One region of the Paenibacillus sp. y28 genome, then DNA from elsewhere that is predicted to be linked to it. Evidence: riboswitches for the same ligand, from Rfam matches in the RefSeq annotation. Region 1 holds a riboswitch; the other holds the start of a gene.
The links. Region 1 has a riboswitch for FMN ahead of WBG83_RS10910 (DMT family transporter). Riboswitches for the same ligand answer to the same signal wherever they lie in the genome.
Positions count from the first base shown of each region.

Region 2: it holds a riboswitch for FMN, as region 1 does, so the genes downstream of both, ribD (bifunctional diaminohydroxyphosphoribosylaminopyrimidine deaminase/5-amino-6-(5-phosphoribosylamino)uracil reductase RibD) here and WBG83_RS10910 (DMT family transporter) in region 1, are expected to answer to the same signal.

Region 1 is NZ_JBBBNV010000011.1:18,643-27,972, reverse strand. It holds gene WBG83_RS10915 (YheC/YheD family protein) at 1-772, shown strand, start outside; FMN riboswitch at 924-1,072, shown strand; gene WBG83_RS10910 (DMT family transporter) at 1,201-2,136, shown strand; partial or broken gene WBG83_RS22615 (monooxygenase family protein) at 2,509-2,679, shown strand; gene WBG83_RS10905 (phasin family protein) at 3,046-3,378, shown strand; gene WBG83_RS10900 (ABC1 kinase family protein) at 3,418-5,091, shown strand; gene WBG83_RS10895 (phytoene/squalene synthase family protein) at 5,250-6,032, shown strand; gene WBG83_RS10890 (NAD(P)H-dependent flavin oxidoreductase) at 6,232-6,882, opposite strand; partial or broken gene WBG83_RS10885 (LysR substrate-binding domain-containing protein) at 6,834-7,338, opposite strand; gene WBG83_RS10880 (DMT family transporter) at 7,357-7,677, shown strand; gene WBG83_RS10875 (MBL fold metallo-hydrolase) at 7,914-9,023, shown strand.
Region 2 is NZ_JBBBNV010000001.1:593,062-602,391, forward strand. It holds gene WBG83_RS02720 (bifunctional 3,4-dihydroxy-2-butanone-4-phosphate synthase/GTP cyclohydrolase II) at 1-228, opposite strand, end outside; gene ribE (riboflavin synthase) at 258-950, opposite strand; gene ribD (bifunctional diaminohydroxyphosphoribosylaminopyrimidine deaminase/5-amino-6-(5-phosphoribosylamino)uracil reductase RibD) at 957-2,084, opposite strand; FMN riboswitch at 2,414-2,587, opposite strand; gene WBG83_RS02735 (peptidylprolyl isomerase) at 3,004-3,435, opposite strand; gene lysA (diaminopimelate decarboxylase) at 3,477-4,808, opposite strand; gene WBG83_RS02745 (spore germination protein) at 5,153-6,775, opposite strand; gene WBG83_RS02750 (stage V sporulation protein AB) at 6,804-7,235, opposite strand; gene WBG83_RS02755 (stage V sporulation protein AA) at 7,232-7,876, opposite strand; gene WBG83_RS02760 (GerAB/ArcD/ProY family transporter) at 7,910-9,208, opposite strand; gene WBG83_RS02765 (hypothetical protein) at 9,215-9,330, opposite strand, start outside.

The DNA of each region.
Region 1 (9,330 bases):
TGTATTCAACCGGAAAAACCGGTTTAGCAAATACGAGATTAACCGGCTGCTTTCCGGAAATGACCGTCTTCGCAGCTATGTTCCGGCTACCTGGAAGTATTCAAGAGGCAAGCTGGCTCAGGTGCTGAAAAATCGTACGCCGCTTTTTATCAAGCCCGCCAGCGGCAGTGTAGGGGACGGTATTTTCAAGATCGAGAACGCTCCCGGAGGGAAATACTTGATTCGGGGAAAACAAGGAAAGCCTCTGCACAAAACGCTTCAGCAAACGCTTGCCTGTATGGACCGAATGATTAGAGGCAGAAGCTATATTATTCAGGAGGCAATTCCCTTAGCCACGCATCAAGGAAGGCCGTATGATCTGCGTGTCTCCGTGCAGCGCGGCCCCCTGGGATCGTGGCAGGTTACAGGAATGGTCGGCAAGGTGGCTGCAGCCGGGAAGCATGTCACGAATGTGGCCAAAGGCGGAAAAGTTAAACCCTGCGCCAAGCTGTTTCAGGGCAGCGGATTTTCGGAGAAGGCTGTAACGAGGGAAGTGAAGCAAGCGTCCTTGAAAATAGCGGCTTTTCTCGGCAAGAAGCTTCCCCATTTGGCGGATATCGGTCTCGATATGGGGGTCGAGAAGGGCGGGGCTGTCAAATTTATTGAAATGAACGGCCGGGATCAGCGGATTACGTTTCAGAAAGCGGGGCTGGAAAAAGCATTTTATCAGACGTATTTAACCCCGCTGCGGTATGCCCATTTTCTAATGAGCGGGAAGAAGCGCAGAGGTTGACGAAGATGCCTGCAGCAGCGGAATAAATCCGATGAACTTGATATGAAAAAGAGTATTGATTTTTTTCGCGTGACGTTTTATGATAAACTGTAAAGAACGTTGCAACAGTTCGAACCAATTCCATGTAAACAAGTTGTTAAAAACAAAATATATCGATCTTCGGGGTAGGGTGAAATTCCCAACCGGCGGTGATGTTTCTTCACAGAAACAAGCCCGCGACTCCTCGGCCTGTACTTGGCCAAGGACTGACTTGGTGAGATTCCAAGGCCGACGGTAAAGTCCGGATGGTAGAAGATCACAGTAAATTTATCAGGTGCTGCTGACAGCGGCACAGGTAGATTTATTTGATTTGCCCCGTTTTGCGCAGCTTGCGCGAAACGGGGCTTTTTTTACCGAACGCTCCCTGGACTCAGAAGGGGTTAATGAACATGAACAACGCTTCTACATTGACAGCGGTGCATTACAGACGCCGCATTAAACCGGAATTTTGGCTCGTCGTTCTAGGGGCGGCTCTGTGGGGGGTTGACCCGTTATTCCGTATCATTCTCCTGAACTCGCTCACATCCACCCAAATTGTGCTGCTGGAGCACCTGATATTGTTTCTTGTGGCTGCACCGGTGCTGTGGCGGCACCGAGCGGAGCTGCGGGGACTGAAGGCAGCACATTTGGGCGCACTTCTATTCATATCCTGGGGCGGCTCGGCGCTGGCTACGATTTTGTTTACACAGGGGCTTGCTCATGGCGACCTGAACGTCGTTCTGCTGCTGCAGAAGCTGCAGCCGCTGTTTGCGATTATTTTGGCCAGATACCTGCTGAAAGAAAAGCTGCCCCGCCTGTTCGGCAATCTCGTCGTGCTCGCGCTGGCTGGTACGTATCTGCTTACCTTCGGCTGGACGCTGCCGGTTGGCGGACTGAGTGATTTTGTGCAGATGGGCAGCGTGTTGTCCATCGGAGCGGCGCTGCTATGGGGCGGCTCTACGGTGATGGGCCGTTATATGCTGGGAAAAATGTCGTATGAGACCGTGACGGCGCTGCGGTTCATTCTCGCATTGCCGCTGCTGATCGTCATTACAAGCCTGGAGGGGCAAGGCTGGAGCTTCCCGGCCGAGATGTCCCGGAAGGGGCTTGTGCTCCTGAATCTGGTGCTGCAGGCGCTGCTGCCCGGACTGCTCAGCCTGCTTGTCTACTACAAAGGGCTTAGCGGGATCAAAGCTTCTTATGCGACACTCGCGGAATTAAGCTTCCCGATGGTCGGAGTGCTCATAAACTGGGTTGTGTTCCACCAAATGATTACCATGCCCCAGGCAATCGGATTTATCCTCATTTGGCTTACTTTGTATCTGATTTCCAGGCAAAGAGAATAGAAGAACGGCTTCGTTTCCATGATCGGGAACGAAGCTTTTTTTTGCAGTTTCCTGCGGAAAACAGGGCAGGGTTCTCTTTTTATGTTTTATTCTGATAATGCTGGTACAATGAAGGTGATGGAAGATTGTGCAAGTTACTCGTTTGATAAATAGGGGAAGAGAGATGATGTTTACATCGTTCAAGACATGATGATCCTATAATCCAAATGAGGAGCGATTTATGTGGCAAGGATTCCAGTAATAAAAGCAATGGGACCAATGCTTAAAGAACTGTACCAGAATCCTGAAACGGGATGTATAAGTACAGAGTAAATTTTTTGAGCTGGAGAGGGATCACTTTAGTACAATACTGGAGAACTTACGAAACAGCTTGAGAACTATGCCCGGGGTGGCACTTATCTTGAACAATGGAAAAAATTTAATAAATCGGCTGGAACGGATGGAACAGTAGGGATTTATCGTGAAACGTACATGATTGAACCCGGACAATATGAATGTATTTATGGAAATATGCCTAAATTCGGTATGAGTGGATTCAGATAAGTAATGTAAAGCTAGCCAAGGTCATTAGAGAAAATGCAAGGAAGAATCTGGAGAGAACATAAAGTAGAAAGTCCACCCATAAATCATTTAAGTGCAGGTGACCACACATCAAAATACTGTTTATATGCAGCCGCAATAAGTGGCGCAGTTTAACAGCAGAGAAGATTTTTGACGGATTCAATGGGTAGGAATTAATTGAAATTTTGAAATCAAGAGTATCTGAATATATAGAAGTGCCCGAATAAGAAGCTCTTGTAGCGGCTTAACGGGCTTGATGCATCAATTTTTGGATTTTTGTGTAAATTACTGTACAATAAACGTATAACGGACAGCTTCGCATTTTATAAAATCCAGGGAGGGACCCTCATGAGAGAATTGATTGGCAGAGCGGTCGCATTAGGGCTCGGATTGGCAGTTACAAGTAAGGAACAGGTGGAAAAGACAGTGGAGGAGCTTGTAAAAAAAGGGGAGGTCAGCCGTCAGGAGTCCTCCTCGTTTGTTGACGAGCTGCTGCGTAAAGGAGAGGAAGCACGGGCCCGCATGGATGCGACTGTACAGGAGCGGGTGCAGTCCTTCCTGGAGGAGCAGCACATTGCAACGAAGCGGGACGTGGAACGTCTGGAGCAGCGGATTGCTCTGCTGGAGCAGCAGCTGAAGCGGCAAGAGGATGCGGAAGGCCGGGACCGGACAGAGGAATAGTCCACGGAGAGCGGGTCCCGATGGGCAGGAGGCAGCTTGATGATAGGAAGCAAAAAAATTCGGCAACTGCACCGGTTTAGAAAAATAGGGATGGTGCTTGCCCGTAACGGCTTCGGCTTCATCGCCAGTGAGCTTGGCTTTACGGAGAAGTTTGCTGTCGTGCGGGGGAAGGGTCAGCAGGATATCCATAAGAAGACGCTCGGAGAGCGGATTCGCCTTTTGCTGGAGGATTTGGGGCCTACTTATGTCAAGTTAGGGCAAATTGCCAGCACCCGGCCCGATTTGGTCCCGGCATCGATTATCTCGGAGCTGGAGCGGCTTCAGGATCATGTATCCCCCTTTTCTTATGAAGAGGTGGCTGCTATTATCGAAGCCGAGCTGATGGCGCCGGTGGAGGAGGTATTCGCCGATTTCTGCAAAGCGCCGATCGCCTCCGCCTCCATCGGCCAGGTTCACCGGGCCGTCCTGCATGATGGAACACAGGTCGCTGTGAAGGTGCAGCGGCCTCACATCCGTTCTGTCATTGAGACAGACCTGGACATAATTACCCAGTTCGCCAAGCTGGCGGAGAGCAGGCTGGAATGGGCCCGGCGCTACCGGCTGAGCGATATGATGGAAGAGATAGCCAAGGCGCTGCTGACCGAGCTGGATTACGGAGCGGAAGTGCGGAATGCGGATAAATTCGCCTCCCGAAACCAGATGAAGGACCAAATCGTCATTCCCGGCGTATATGTCGAGTACTCTACCCGAAAAGTGCTGACGATGGAGTTTGTTGAAGGGATTCGGCTGAACGACAGGAGCCGATTGGAAGAAGCCGGGCATGATCGATCCCGGCTGGCGGAGCGCTTCGCGAAGGTCATTTTGCACCAGGTGCTGATAGACGGTTTTTTCCATGGCGATCCGCATCCTGGCAATGTGCTGGTGCTCTCCGACGGCAGGCTGGCGCTGCTGGATTTCGGCATGGTAGGTCGGTTGTCCCCGGAGATGAAGAAGCAGATGGCTGCTTTTGTCATTGCGCTGCGCAATCAGAAATCAAGCGGGGTTATCCGGGCCATATCCAAGATGGGCATCGTGCCGGAGGATGTGGACCGGGCGCAGCTTCGCATGGATGTGGAGGAGCTGCGGGAGAAGTACTACCAGGTTCCGTTCAGCCAAATCCGGCTCGGAGAGGCGGTCAACGAATTGTTCTCGCTGGCGCTTCAGCACCGTATCGTCATTCCGACCGAGATGACGCTGCTCGGCAAGACGCTGCTGACGATGGAAGGGGTCGTCACGGCGCTGGACCCGGAATTCAGCGTTTTCGACGTGGCCGAGCCGTTCGGCCGCCGTCTGATGCGGGATCAGCTGGACCCGCGGGAAATGATGAGCCAGTGGATGGACGGCATCCCGGAATATATGGACCTGGTCATGGAAGCGCCGCATATTCTCAAGGATATGGCCTCGGTGGTCAAAAAAGGCAAAGTCGGGGTAGAGCTGTCTACTCCAGAGATGAACACATTCTTCCGCAAGCTCGATCAGATCAGCAATAAGATGTCGTTCAGCATCGTGCTGCTTTCTCTGAGCATTGTGATGGCCGGGCTGATCATCGGCTCGTCGATGAACCATCAAAGCACGATGCTCTGGAGAATTCCGGTCATCGAAATCGGCTTTGTTATCGCCTCGGTTTTGTTTTTGTGGCTTATTTATGCGATTCTCCGATCCGGCCGGTTTTAGCTCCTTTGAATCCGACATGATAAGCTGGCTTTCGACAAGAAATGTTCACATTTTAAACGAAATGCATTGCTAGTCAACGTATGGTATCATTAGAGAAAACGTAGAAGCTATTTTTGGAGGGAGCACTCATTACTACTAACGTTGTTCTGAATGATGCAATGACCATGCTGCAACAAACAAGCCGGACTTTTTATATTCCGATTAGCCGTTTAACGCCGGGTTTGAAGGAGGCTGTATCCTCCGCCTATTTATGTATGCGGGCCATTGATGAGATCGAGGATGATGCGGACCTCGCAGGGACGATCAAAGCCGAGCTGCTGCAGGGTGTGCACGATGCCATACAAGCCCCCGATATGGCTGAGGCGGTCCAGAAGGTGCTGTCCCCTTATAAGGATGTGCTGCCTGAAGTAACACTGCGGCTTCATGAATGGGCGCTGTTGTGTCCGCCGACCGTGGCGCCGACAATTTACGGTTACATTGCCCGCATGTCCAAGCAGATGGCCGAATGGGTGAATGTCGGCTGGAATATTAAAACGGAAGAAGAGCTGGACGGCTACACGTACAGTGTAGCGGGCATGGTCGGGGAGATGTTATCGGAGATTTGGCTTTGGTATGACGGCACAACCTCCGATATGACGAAGGCGGTTGCCTTTGGCCGCGGCTTGCAGGCGGTCAATATTTTGCGGAACCGGACGGAGGACTTGGAACGCGGTGTCGATTTTTATCCGGATGGCTGGGGCTCCAAGGAAATGCTCCACTATACCCGCCGCAACCTGAAGCTGGCCGACGAATACATTGCTGAGCTGAAGGAAGGACCGGCAATGGAATTTTGCAAAATTCCGCTGGCGCTGGCTCATGCGACTGTGAAGCTGATTTCCGCGGGCGGCAACAAGCTAACGAGAGACACGGTTTTAAAAATTGTGAACCGGATCACCGGATAATTCCGGCAGCCGGTTCATGGAACGAGAAGAAGGGGCCGCTCCGGCAAAGCTGGGGCGGCTTTTTTGACTGTGAACAGCTTCCCGCGAGGAATAGCCGTGTATTTAACAAATAACAGCATGTTCGCCCCCCCAAAAAAATTCCATTCACTACCACCTGCCAGGGGTGCGGAATGTGAGGTGTATGACGGCGGGCAGCGGCTTAAGCCAGAATGGCTTCTGCGTCCTGAACGAGGGAAGCGACAATCTCACCGGCGGTTTGGCCTGTGGTCAACAGCCGGGTTCCCTGGCCGGCCCACAACGACATATAGTCGGGATTATTCTGCCGGGCGGCGGCGCTGCGGATGTCGCGGGTGGCCGTATTTTGTGTCGGGAAGGGCAGGGGCTCCGTCCGGCTGTCCTCCCACTGCTGCATGAAGGCATTACGGAGCCCCCGGGCTGGCCTGCCGGAGAACGCTGTCGTAATCCGGGTGCTTTCTTCGGTGCTCTCCAGCAGAGCCTGCTGATAGGCCGGATGGGCGCCAGATTCCCGGGCTGTCAAAAAACGCGTACCGAGCTGCACGCCCTGCGCGCCGAGAATAAGGGCGGCGGCCACTCCCCGGCCGTCCATGATACCGCCGGCTGCAATGACGGGTATACCGACGTGGTCCGTGATTTGCGGGACCGAGGCGCAGGAGCCGATGTTCGCGCCCATCGGCTCCTGCGAAGCATCGAACGTTCCCCGATGCCCGCCGGCTTCACTGCCTTGGGCCACGACGGCATCACTGCCGGCTTGCTCAGCCAGGAGCGCTTTCTTCACGGTGGTTACCATCGTAATAACGCGCATACCGGCAGCCTTGGCCTCATGCAGCATCTAATGAAGGCCTGCAGCGAGCTGGTCTTAAACGAATCCTTGCGTGTAATAAACTCGGTTTGCATGCAGCGCATGGAGCCAGGGAGTGTGTAGCGCGGAGGATGCCTTCCTCCACCTGCTTGCTGACGACGGTGCGGGGCAGCATAGAGATGCCCAGTCCCGCAGCGACTCCGCCGAGGATTGCTTCAAGTGTGCCAAATTCCATGATGACCGGCTGCGCAAGCCCGCTGGAACGCAGCCACCGCTCCAGAGCATCACGATAAGAGCAGCCGGGGCTGAACACCAGAATCGGCCGGGTGACAGCTTCCTCGATTGATCCGACGGATGCCGCGGCAGCGATGATCAGCTCCTCCTGAAAAGCCGGAACGGATTGAAGCTCCGGGTGATTGCACTCACAGCCGATAAAAGCTTGTCCATCAAAAATTGCGTATGCCCGGTCATCAAGGCCAGCTGTACGCCCCGCCATTTTGGTTGATGGGCATCCGTTATGTGCTGGCGGGCGGCTTACTGGCACTGCTGGCGGTAAGGAGGCCGCGGCCGCGCGGGAGCAAGCAGTGGCTGCAGGCAGGGATTATCGGCCTGTTTCAATCCGCGGGCGTTATGGGCTGCGTCTACTTCAGCATGCGCTGGATTACCTCCGGCGAATCCGCCATCATTACGTTTATAAACCCGATGCTGGTCATTGTACTGGGCACGCTGTTTACAGGCGCTGTGTACAGCAAGCTTCAATGGCTGGGCGTAGCCGTAGGGTTGTTGTTGCAAGAGAGAGTCCGCCGCGTTTGCCGACAGGCATGATGCCAGAAGCTGCCGATGAAGCACCGGGCATTGACTTTAACTGAACGATCATTTAATATACGGCTATAAATAGAATTGGCGACGGAGCTTCTTATCGTGGCAAGCGAGTCTGAAAAATGAAATGAACATTCATGCGAAGTCACGATGCGTAAGAGCTTCCAGCTTTTAATCAACTTATAAGTGAATATTCATTTATTTTAAATGACAATCCTTTAGAGAAGAAAGAGGTTAACCCGATGCTGCTTATTTCTCTCCTGTTATTTGCCGGACTTGTCCTATCCGGGTTCCTCGTGCTGCGCTTTAACCCCGTGTTCGGCCGGCAAGCGCCGCCGGAGAAACGAGCTGTTTTTGAGCAATCCCGCAATTACGCCGCCGGGAGGTTTATGAATCAGGTGGAGACGCTGATGGACACAAGTGCCGGCAGTATGTTCTCGATGCTGAAGGAATACTTCAAGGGCAATCCGAACAGACGCCCGAGGGAAGCTATTCCGATCAAGTCGCTTCCTGCTGTGGGCCGGAAGGAATCGGCATCGGCAGGACAGCCTCAAATTACCTGGCTGGGCCATTCGGCGCTGTTTCTGGAGCTGGACGGGAAAAAAATTTTGCTAGACCCCATGCTCGGTACGGCTCCGTCCCCTTTTCCCTGGTTCGGTAATCAGCGCTACAGCAAGAAGCTGCCGTTTGCAATCGAGCAGTTACCATGGATAGATGCGGTTATTTTGTCTCATGATCATTACGATCATCTGGATTATCCTTCCATTCAAAGGCTAAAGGATCAGGTCGGACATTTTTTCGTACCGCTCGGTGTAGGCAGCCACTTGGAACGGTGGGGTATAAAAAAGGAGCTTATTACAGAGCACGACTGGTGGGAGGAGTCTGACCTGGGCGGAATCCGCTTGACGGCCGCGCCTGCAAGACATTTCTCGGGAAGAAGCGTCAACGACCGCAACCGGACGCTGTGGTGCTCCTGGGTTATCCGCGGCCGGGAGGCCCATATTTTTTTCAGCGGAGATAGCGGGTATGGCCCGCATTTTCAAGAAATCGGCGAGAAGTATGGTCCTTTTGATTTGACGCTCATGGAGTGCGGGCAGTACGACGAACGATGGTCCACAATTCATATGATGCCGGAGGAAACCGTGCAGGCGCATGTAGATGTACAAGGAAGGCTGCTGCTGCCGATTCATTGGGGGGCGTTTACGCTTGGCTTTCATGACTGGACGGACCCTGTCGAACGGGTGACGAAAGCAGCCAAGCCGAGAGGCATCGCTGTGGCGACTCCGCAGATCGGCGAGCCGGTTCCCATCGGAACAGCCTCATATCCGGCATCTGCATGGTGGAGAGGATAATGATATAGAAAGGAAGCTTATGCCGCGGCGGCGCAGACGATGCTGTGCCGTCTTTTGCTTGTCTCCGCCTTCAGTTAGCGAGTCTCGATGCCATTCGTCATTTGCTGAACGACCCCGAGAGCCTGCAAGAACGGTTCCTGGCTGCCGAAATTTCTTGAATATGACCGTGCGCAGCCCAATCCGGGCTATTGCGGATTCTGATTGTGAAGGAGGTTGAGCGGCGGCTGACGCCATTCATCCGGACAGCAAAAAGAGCCTGCTTCAGGCTCTGACACAGCGGATGAAATGCTGTAAGCAGCAAGGGAAC
Region 2 (9,330 bases), on a different contig from region 1:
GGGCGGCAAATCCAGCTCATGTGCCCGCTCCTCCGTAATCGGCACGCAGACGAGACCGCGGCCTTCCTTAATCATGAAGTTAATGGCCTCCGGGGTAGCCTGATCCGCCAGAACGATAAAGTCGCCTTCATTCTCCCGATCCTCATCGTCTACCACGATGATGACCTTGCCCTGCTTCAAATCCTCCAGAGCCGCCTCGATGCTGTCGAATCGAATAGATGCTTCCATATGGTTCTCCTCCTTTTCACTGCACACCGTCACATAAAACCATTATCCGCCAGAAACTGGGCGCTCAGTCCTCCGTTCGGACGGCCTGCGCCCTTTTCCTGCTCCATATGCTCGACGAGCGGGCCTCCTGCGCCGAAAGCAAGCAGCCGCTCGACATATTTACCGAGTACATCACATTCTATATTGACCGAATCCCCCGCTTCACGTTGCAGAAGCACCGTCTCCACCAGCGTATGGGGAATCACCGAAACGGTAAAATGCTGCGTTCCCGCCTCCACCACGGTCAGGCTGATTCCGTCAAGCGTTATCGAGCCGCGGGGGACAACATATTTCATCACCTGGCGGTCCTCCGGTTCAATCCGGAACACAACCGCATTCTCTTCGCGGCTTCGGTTCAGAATGCGTCCAACGGTATCCACGTGGCCCTGCACATGATGACCGCCGAAGCGCCGGCCCATCGTCATGGCCCGCTCCAGGTTTACCCGGCTCCCGGGGGACAGCTCCCGCAGTGTCGTTTGCCGGAATGTCTCCGGCATGACATCCACGGAGAATTGCTGGCGGTCAAATTCAATGACCGTCAGGCAAACCCCATTGACTGCAATACTGTCCCCCAGTTGAACATCCTCAAGTATTTTGCGTGCCTCCAGCGTCAGAATCAACGACTGGCCTCGACGGTGCACCCGCCGCAGCGTACCGATTTCTTCAATTAGTCCGGTAAACATGCGCCCTCACTCCTCTTCGCTTTCGCTTGCTTCAGCCTCCGGCTCAGGGTAACGGGGATAACCGCTAATGCACACATCATCGCCGAACCGGGCTACGTCAACGCGGTCAAGCTCCAAAGCGTCAGCCATCAGCTCCGCCCCGCCCAAAGTGAAGTTGGAGGGAGCCTGCAGCCCGCCGATAATTTTCGGGGCATAAAACAACAGGATTTTGTCAATGAGCCGTGCCTCGAGCATCGCCCCGTTCAGACGTCCCCCGCCCTCCAGGAGTATCGATCCGATTTCCCTCTCGCCCAGCAGCTTCATGGCCAGCTTCAGATCAACCTGAGGCCCATCCCCGCACTTCAGCACTTCCACACCATGCGCGTTGAGCCTCATAATCTGCTCAATGGACGCCTGCTTCGTCGTAAGAAGCAGCGTCTTGGCCGTCGTATCCTGAACGACCCTGGAGTCCAGCGGCAGGCGCAGCCTGGAATCGACAATGACGCGCAGCGGATGCTGGCCCTCAGCCGGTGTTCTCGTAGTCAATTGCGGGTCATCCGCCAATATCGTATCGACTCCGACCATAATCGCTTGATGCTGATGGCGCAGCGTATGTACGTAGGCGCGGGAGGCTTCACCGGTAATCCATTTGCTGTCCCCTGTCCGGGACGCAATCTTGCCATCAAGCGTGCAGGCCGTTTTGAGTGTTACAAACGGCATGTTATTTTGAATAAATTTGAAGAACCGTTCGTTGAGGCGCAGCGCCTCCTGCTCCAGCACCCCAACCTTCACTTCAATTCCGTTGCTGCGTAAACGGGCAATTCCCTTTCCGGCTACCTGCGGATTAGGATCGGTGCAAGCCACAACCACCCGGGCGACCTTCTCCACAATCAAACGGTCACTGCACGGCGGCGTACGCCCATGATGGCTGCATGGCTCCAGAGTGACATAAGCTGTGCTGCCCTGCGCCTCTTGCCCCGCCATTTGCAGGGCGTTAATTTCCGCATGATGGGACCCGCGCTGCAAATGCGCGCCCATGCCGATAATTTTGCCGTTCTTGACAAGCACGCAGCCTACTACCGGATTAATCCCGGTTTGGCCGGTGCACGCTTCCGCCATTTGCAGCGCCAGCCGCATATAAAATTCATCGTTCAAAACTTCCGGATGAATAGCCCTTCCCCTCCTCCTACAGTTATCCTGCAGATCCCGCACGACTGATATCAGGTATCTTCCTATGGCTTCTTCAGACAGCTTCTTCCCAAACCTAAAAAAGCCCGCTTTGCATCGCAAAGGGGCGTGGGATATGCGCAAAATAAGTCGCTGTATTCACAAGATGGCTGAAGCTAACAACCGGTTGAGGCTGCTCTTCAGCCGTCCATAAATAGACGGTCCTTCCGCCTTGTAATTCAAATAAAAACACACCAAACAAGCTTCGCCTGTCCGGGAGCTCCCATTTTCTTGCAAAGGCAGTCCGTTCGCGACCCGCGTCCCTTCTCCCATCCAGACTATACTGTCGGTCCCGGATTCGCACCAGGTCGGCCTCACGGCATGCGCCTTCATTACGAAAGCTCATGCTGTTCGGTTCACGGACTCATTCCTCCCCTATCCGGGAGAAAAACACCGCCGGTCGGGAATTACACCCGGCCCCGAAGTTACGCAAAACAAATATGAAGTTTCTAGTTCTGGTTACATGCATAATAACACCAATAAAAAAATAAAGCAAGACAGCTTCACCGCATGAATCAACAAAAACCGTCATTTTAAACCTTTCACGTCAAGGTTGCTTACACCAAAAATTCCGACATGATACGATCGATGTCAAAAGGACCGGTCCAGCTGCTTCTGGGCAGGGAATTTCCGCACGCCCAGTCGATAAACGTTTATACTCCCGTGTATATCTCCTGTTATATAAATGCTAATGTCCCCCGCCCCCTATACAAGCTAATACCTACCAGCATAGTCAAGACCGGAAAATATTTCAATTGTTTCTTAAAGACTAGGCTTTAGGGAACACAAAAAAGCAGCCCGCATGAAATGCAGACTGCTCTTTTTGTTATAAAACCGTGTTGGGTAATTAAACCTCCACGACTTCAACCTTCTCCATACGGTCACGGCCTTGGAAGGCATCCACATGCTCCATACCTTTGGACACTTTGCCAAAAACGGTATGAACGCCGTCCAGATGCGGCTGCGGCTGGTAAGCGATGTAGAACTGGCTGCCGCCAGTGTTGCGGCCGGCATGCGCCATGGCCAGCGACCCGCGCTCATGCTTGTTCGGGTTGATTTCGCAGTTGATTTGGTAGCCTGGACCGCCCATGCCAGTACCGTTCGGGCAGCCGCCTTGCGCTACGAAGCCCGGAATGACGCGATGGAATACGAGTCCATTATAGAAACCGCTGTTAGCCAGCTTTTCAAAGTTTGCCACTGTGTTAGGAGCATCTTGATCAAACAGATCGATAACAACCTCTCCACCGTTAGCCAATGTAATTTTTGCTTGTTTTGCCACGATAATCACTCCTTCGAATATGCTTTTATCCGGAAAACGGATTAGTTGGATACAGCTTGCTTCGTCAAACGCTCCGGAATGACGTCATTGCCGGCAACATCTTGGTACGATTCACGTTTTACCACGAGATCTGCCTGGCCGTCCTTAACGAACACCACAGCTGGCTTACGCAGACGGTTGTAGTTGCTTGCCATCGCGTAGTTGTAAGCGCCTGTGCAAGAAACCGCCAGCACATCGCCGCTTTGTACCTTCGGCAGATTCAAATCCCAGATAAGCATGTCGCCGCTCTCGCAGCATTTGCCCGCAACCGATACGACTTCCTCATTTGCCTCATTCGCACGGTTAGCGAGGATTGCTTCATACTTGGATTCATACAAGGCCGGACGAGGGTTATCTGTCATGCCGCCGTCTACAGCGACGTATTTACGCACGCCAGGAATTTCTTTGGATGTACCGACCGTGTACAAGGTCGTACCGGCATCCCCTACGATGCTGCGGCCCGGCTCAACCCAGATCTCAGGCGTCGGGTAGCTGTAGTTGTCGAAGTTATCCTTGATGGCGTCTGTGATCGCTTGTACATACTGTGCAACCGGAAGCGGAGTATCTCCATCTACATAGCGGATGCCGAAGCCGCCGCCCAGATTGATGACCTGGAAGGTCACATTCAGCTCGTCGCGCACTTTGGCTGCGAATTTGGATACTTTGTCAGCCGCCATGCGGAAGCCTTCAACCTCGAAAATTTGCGACCCGATGTGGGAGTGAACGCCCAGCAGCTGCAGGTTCGGACGCTTGGAAGCCTCTTCAACCGCTTTGTAAGCCGAGCCGTTGCCCAGGTCAAAGCCGAATTTGGAATCGGTTTGGCCTGTGGAAATGTACTCGTGCGTATGAGCTTCAACCCCAGGCGTAATGCGGAGCAAAATTTTGACCTGTTGGCCTTTTTCTCCAGCAATGTGGTTCAGCATATCCAGCTCAACGAAGTTATCCACAACGAAGCAGCCGATTTTGGCATCAATTGCCATTTCGATTTCTTCTACGGTTTTATTGTTGCCGTGGAAGTGAATGCGATCCACCGGGAATCCGGCCTGCAATGCAGTATACAGCTCGCCGTCGGAAACAATGTCCAGCGACATGCCTTCCTGCTCGGCAACGCGGCACATCGCCTGCACGCAGAACGCCTTGGAAGCGTAGGCTACCTGGAACTTCAAGCCGGACGCCTTGAATGCGTCCACATATTCTTTGCAGCGCTGGCGAATCAACGCTTCATCAAAAACATAAAGCGGCGTGCCGAACTGCTCCACCAGCTGAGTGGAATCGCAGCCGCCGATTGTCAAATGGCCTTTATCGTTAATTTTGCTTGTCCCATGCAAATACATCGGTTTGTCTCCTCTTCATCACGAAAATTTCACTTTCTCGACCTATGGCTGTAATTGTTCTCGCCATACAATAACAATAACTTATCATAGCCTCGCCGAAAAGCCAATGGATTTCTGGCGACTTTTTTTGCACTTTTTTACAGCTATGCACCAAAAGCGATAGCCGTTAAACGTCCGAAACCGAACAATTAGCCGTTATTCGGCCGGGTACGGACACGACACCCTGCTCCAGGAGACATGAAGAGCAGGCGCAGCCGGGACATCGCCCTTTCCCGCACCGCGCGCAGCTCCCAGCGCGCGGTGTTTCGCTGCATGCCGGCGGTCGGCCGACCACATTCGCATGTTCAATTGCTTTTTCGCGGCTGGCGGGTGCTGTCGTAGGCTTTGGTAATGCTCGGCCGTTCAATGTCCCATTGGACCGGCTTGCGGATAATAAGCGATATCAAGCCTTTCAAGTGGAATGGAATGAATGGCCACAAAAACGGAGAGTTGTAAGAGCGCTGCAGAGCAAGCATGATTACCCACAGCGTAGCGCCGATGATAAGGCCCGGCACCTTGAATGCGGCGGCAAGGACAAGCAGCGCCAGCCGTACGATGCGGTTGGCCAGACCCAGCTCATAGCTCGGCGTCGCAAACATTCCGATCGAGGCTACGGCCATATACAGAATGACCTCATTGACGAACAAGCCCGTTTTAACTGCAATATCCCCAATCAGAATCGCCGCGACCAGCCCCATCGCCACCGCTATCGGCTGCGGCGTATGAACAGCAGCCATCCGCATCATGTCCACGCCGATTTCCACAATGACAAATTGCAGCAGGAGCGGAAGCTTCCCTTCCTCCTGCGGGCCGAGAAACTCCAGTCCGGCGGGCTTTAACTCCGGATTCATCACCATGAGAAACCAGAGCGGCAGCAGAAAAAGCGACGCCCAAATCCCGATATACCTCACCCAGCGCAGGTAGGTACCGATAAATGGAGTATGACGATACTCCTCCGCATGCTGGCAGTGATGGAAAAAGGTCGCCGGCAAAATAATGGCCGTCGGCGATGTATCGACCATCAAAACCACGTGACCCTCCAGCATATGCGCAGCTACGACATCCGGTCGCTCCGAGTAGCGCACGAGCGGGTACGGATTCCAATTTTTCCCCAAAATAATTTCTTCCAGCTGCTTGTCAGCAAGGGGGATTCCGTCTATCGTTACGCCCTTGACCTTGTCTCTTACCGACTCCACCAGATCCATATCGGCGATGTCGTTCACATAGGCGATGCATACATTTGTTTTGCTCCGCTTACCGACCTCGACCAGCTCGAATTTCATCCGGGGGTCCTTCAGTCTGCGGCGTATGAGCATAATATTGGTCAGCAGTGTCTCCACGAACCCGTCCTTGGCGCCGCGTACGACCCGCTCCGTATCCGGCTCGGTGATCGAACGAATCGGATACGTGCGAACATCCAGCGTGATTGCCGTATCCTCGTTCTCTACGAATAGCGCGGCATTGCCGACAAGCACCCGGGATATTACGTCATTCATAGACGAAGCCTTGGATACCTGAATATGGGGAATATATTGTTCTATCATCGTTTGCACCGGTTGATGCCTCAGCGCCCCGTCAGCCAAATAACTGAGCCTCATAATAATGTCAGTCAGGATGTCGTCCTTCACCATACCGTTAACATAGACAAATGCGCTCGGCTTTCCTGCGAACACCATCTCGTGCTTTACGATATCGAAGCTGGTGCCAAGACCGATTTGCTCTTCCAGCACCCGCTTCAGCTCGGGAAGCGTCTTCGGGATCGCCTGCTGCTCCTTGTAGCGCTTCTCCTCCGGGCTCAGCGTCTGATCGGTCGCGCTGTCAGCCTTCTCCTTCTCCCCGGCCTGTCCGGCCTGTCCGGCCAAAACGCCATCCGGCGGCATTTCACCGTCAGGCGGATGATTATGATGAAAACCGTCTGTTGTACTCATGCCGTTCACCTCTCAAGGTCTAGTTTCATTACAGCTCGCCAAACACATACCATTCAAACAACGACCCGACAACCTTACCGAGCGCCATCGCCATCAGCAGCCAGCCAATCCAGCCGCCCAAATGCAGCCTTTTGGCCATAATCGGCAGCACATTGAGCACCTCGGTCAGCGCTCCGGCGAGCATACCGGTAAACATTCCGGTGAGCAATCCGAAAAAGCATGTCACCAGCACCGGCAGACGCCACTTCCAATCCAGGAAATCAGCTGCTGTCCAGTACAAGGTGCCGACAATAATAGCACTTTCAAACCAGGAAACCTGCTTGAAGCCCTTCGTCATTTGGGCCAGTCTCGGGATGATATCCAGCACCACGAGAAAAGCAACCAGACCGCCGCCGACAGCAACGCCTCCCGCGATGCCGATGAACGCCAAGACCGCGTTTTGCAGCAAAGCCGTCATCATGACGGCTTCTCGCCTTCCTGGGCGGACGGATTAGACTTCTCGTACTCGCAGGTGACCACATAGTGGTTCAAATTTTCCTGGTACATGAACATCTCCACCTCCAGCGGGCTCGGTTCTTCGCTGATTTTCTTCTGAAACAGCTGGTTAAAGAAAATCACCATGCCTCCCCCAAGCCCAATGGAGTAAGGAATTTGCAGCCAGAGCAAATGCTTGGGCTCCTGACCGGTTACAAGCTCATGAAGCCGGACATGAACCTCTCTCATGCTCACATCCGCATGGAAATTCATAATTGCCAGACCGCTGCCGACAAACAGCAGCAGCCAGACCAATACCATAAGCGGCATATTGGGCTTGGCTGGCGTGGTTTTAATTTCAATCAGGGTATGCGGCTCACCATAATGCTCAATTTGCAGCTCCGGAAAGCGGCGCTTCACCTGCTCCACGATTCGCATCATATCAATGAGAATCATCGGACCGTCCTGTTCCTTGGGCTCATAAATAAACAGCGACGACAAGGCCGGCTCCAGCTCCGGATCGACAATCAGCTGGGCTATCCGGCCAAGCAGCACCGGCTTGCCCTGCTCCAGCAGCACCCGGCGGCGAAGCCGCAAATACAGGACAGGGGGAAAACGGGACGTCATCCCTCTCACTCCCTTCCGTGAAGTTGGTTATGTTTAGTATGGATGGATTGATTTTTTAAATTCCCGGAACGAAAAGAAAAGCAGCAATACAAAGCACAATCCGTACAAGCACGCGCAGATGCTGCCATAATACCCGCGCGACTGCCCGATAAAGCTTGGAATCGCTATTGCCGCAGCACAGCCCAGCAGCGCAAGCCACGTCAGCTTGCCGCCCTTCAGGCCTTCCTGACGGCCCGCTGCGCTAGGTTTATTTTTGCGAAAAAACAGAACAACAAACAGAACGCCCAAATAAATAATCTGAATCGTAAAGGTGATCGGGACCAGCCCGAAATCAATGAACATGATGACCTGACTGACATTTTTAAACGAAAGCAGCGTAACGATCGTCACCAGTCCACCGGTCAGCACGTTAAACATTTTGTAGCTTTTATCCTTCGTAAACGAACCGAGGCCCACCAGAATCGAGAGATACAAAATCGTATATTTTAAAAACAAATTCGGCAGCCACAAGGACATAATGAACAAATCGACACGGTCCAGAAAGTCCGTAATATGAATTTGCTGCACCAGTATCCAGCCGAGGTAAATAATTTTGGAGGCTGTATTTTCTCCAATCGTAGCCACAACAAGCAGCGTCCAAATGGTCAAGATGAAGCTGGACACGACAATTCCGCATTTCATTGAGACATATAGCCCCTTTGGCTGCTTCACATTATTCAGGAAAGCGCCGAAAGCAATGATGTCCCCGAACGCGCCCGCTCCGAGCACGCCGCCCTTCAGGGGCAGCATGGCCCCATGAGAAAAAACCGGCTTGATGTTGCTCAGCTCGATCTCATTGGACAGCATCCAGGGGATAAACAAAAACAAAATAAAAAAAACAGGGAAAAACAGCGCACCCGTTCTGGCCAGCTCCTCAATGGACCCGTTGCCGAAAAAAATGAGCAGTCCCACCGTCAGCAGCAAAATAAATTCGACGGGCGTGCGCAGCAGGATGGAGGAGTTAAAGTAATCCGCATACATCCGCAGGTTTACAACCAGGTCGTAGAAGAGATACACAATCAGGAGCAGATTCAGGAATCCCCCCAGCCATTTGCCGCAAGCCTGCTTCGCGATTTCGAAAATATTTTCCCCCGGCATCCGCCGCATCAGCGTATACAGCGCAAAAGTAATCAAAAAGCCGTAAGGCACCGGCAAAAAAAAGGCCAGCCACGCATCCTGACGGGAGATCTCGGTTAAGGCCATCGGAATGCTAAGCATATTCGAAATCGAGAGCAGAGAACAGACCAGGATCATGATATGGTAGTTCCCGATATAGATGTTTTTATGCTGCATCCTCATCTACCCCTTCAGTATCCCGTTCATTAAGGGAACCAGTTGATTGACAACCCAGTCGGTGGGAAAGGTCAATGCTTGCTTATAGGCATACATCATGTAAAGGGTGACGTTAGCGAGCG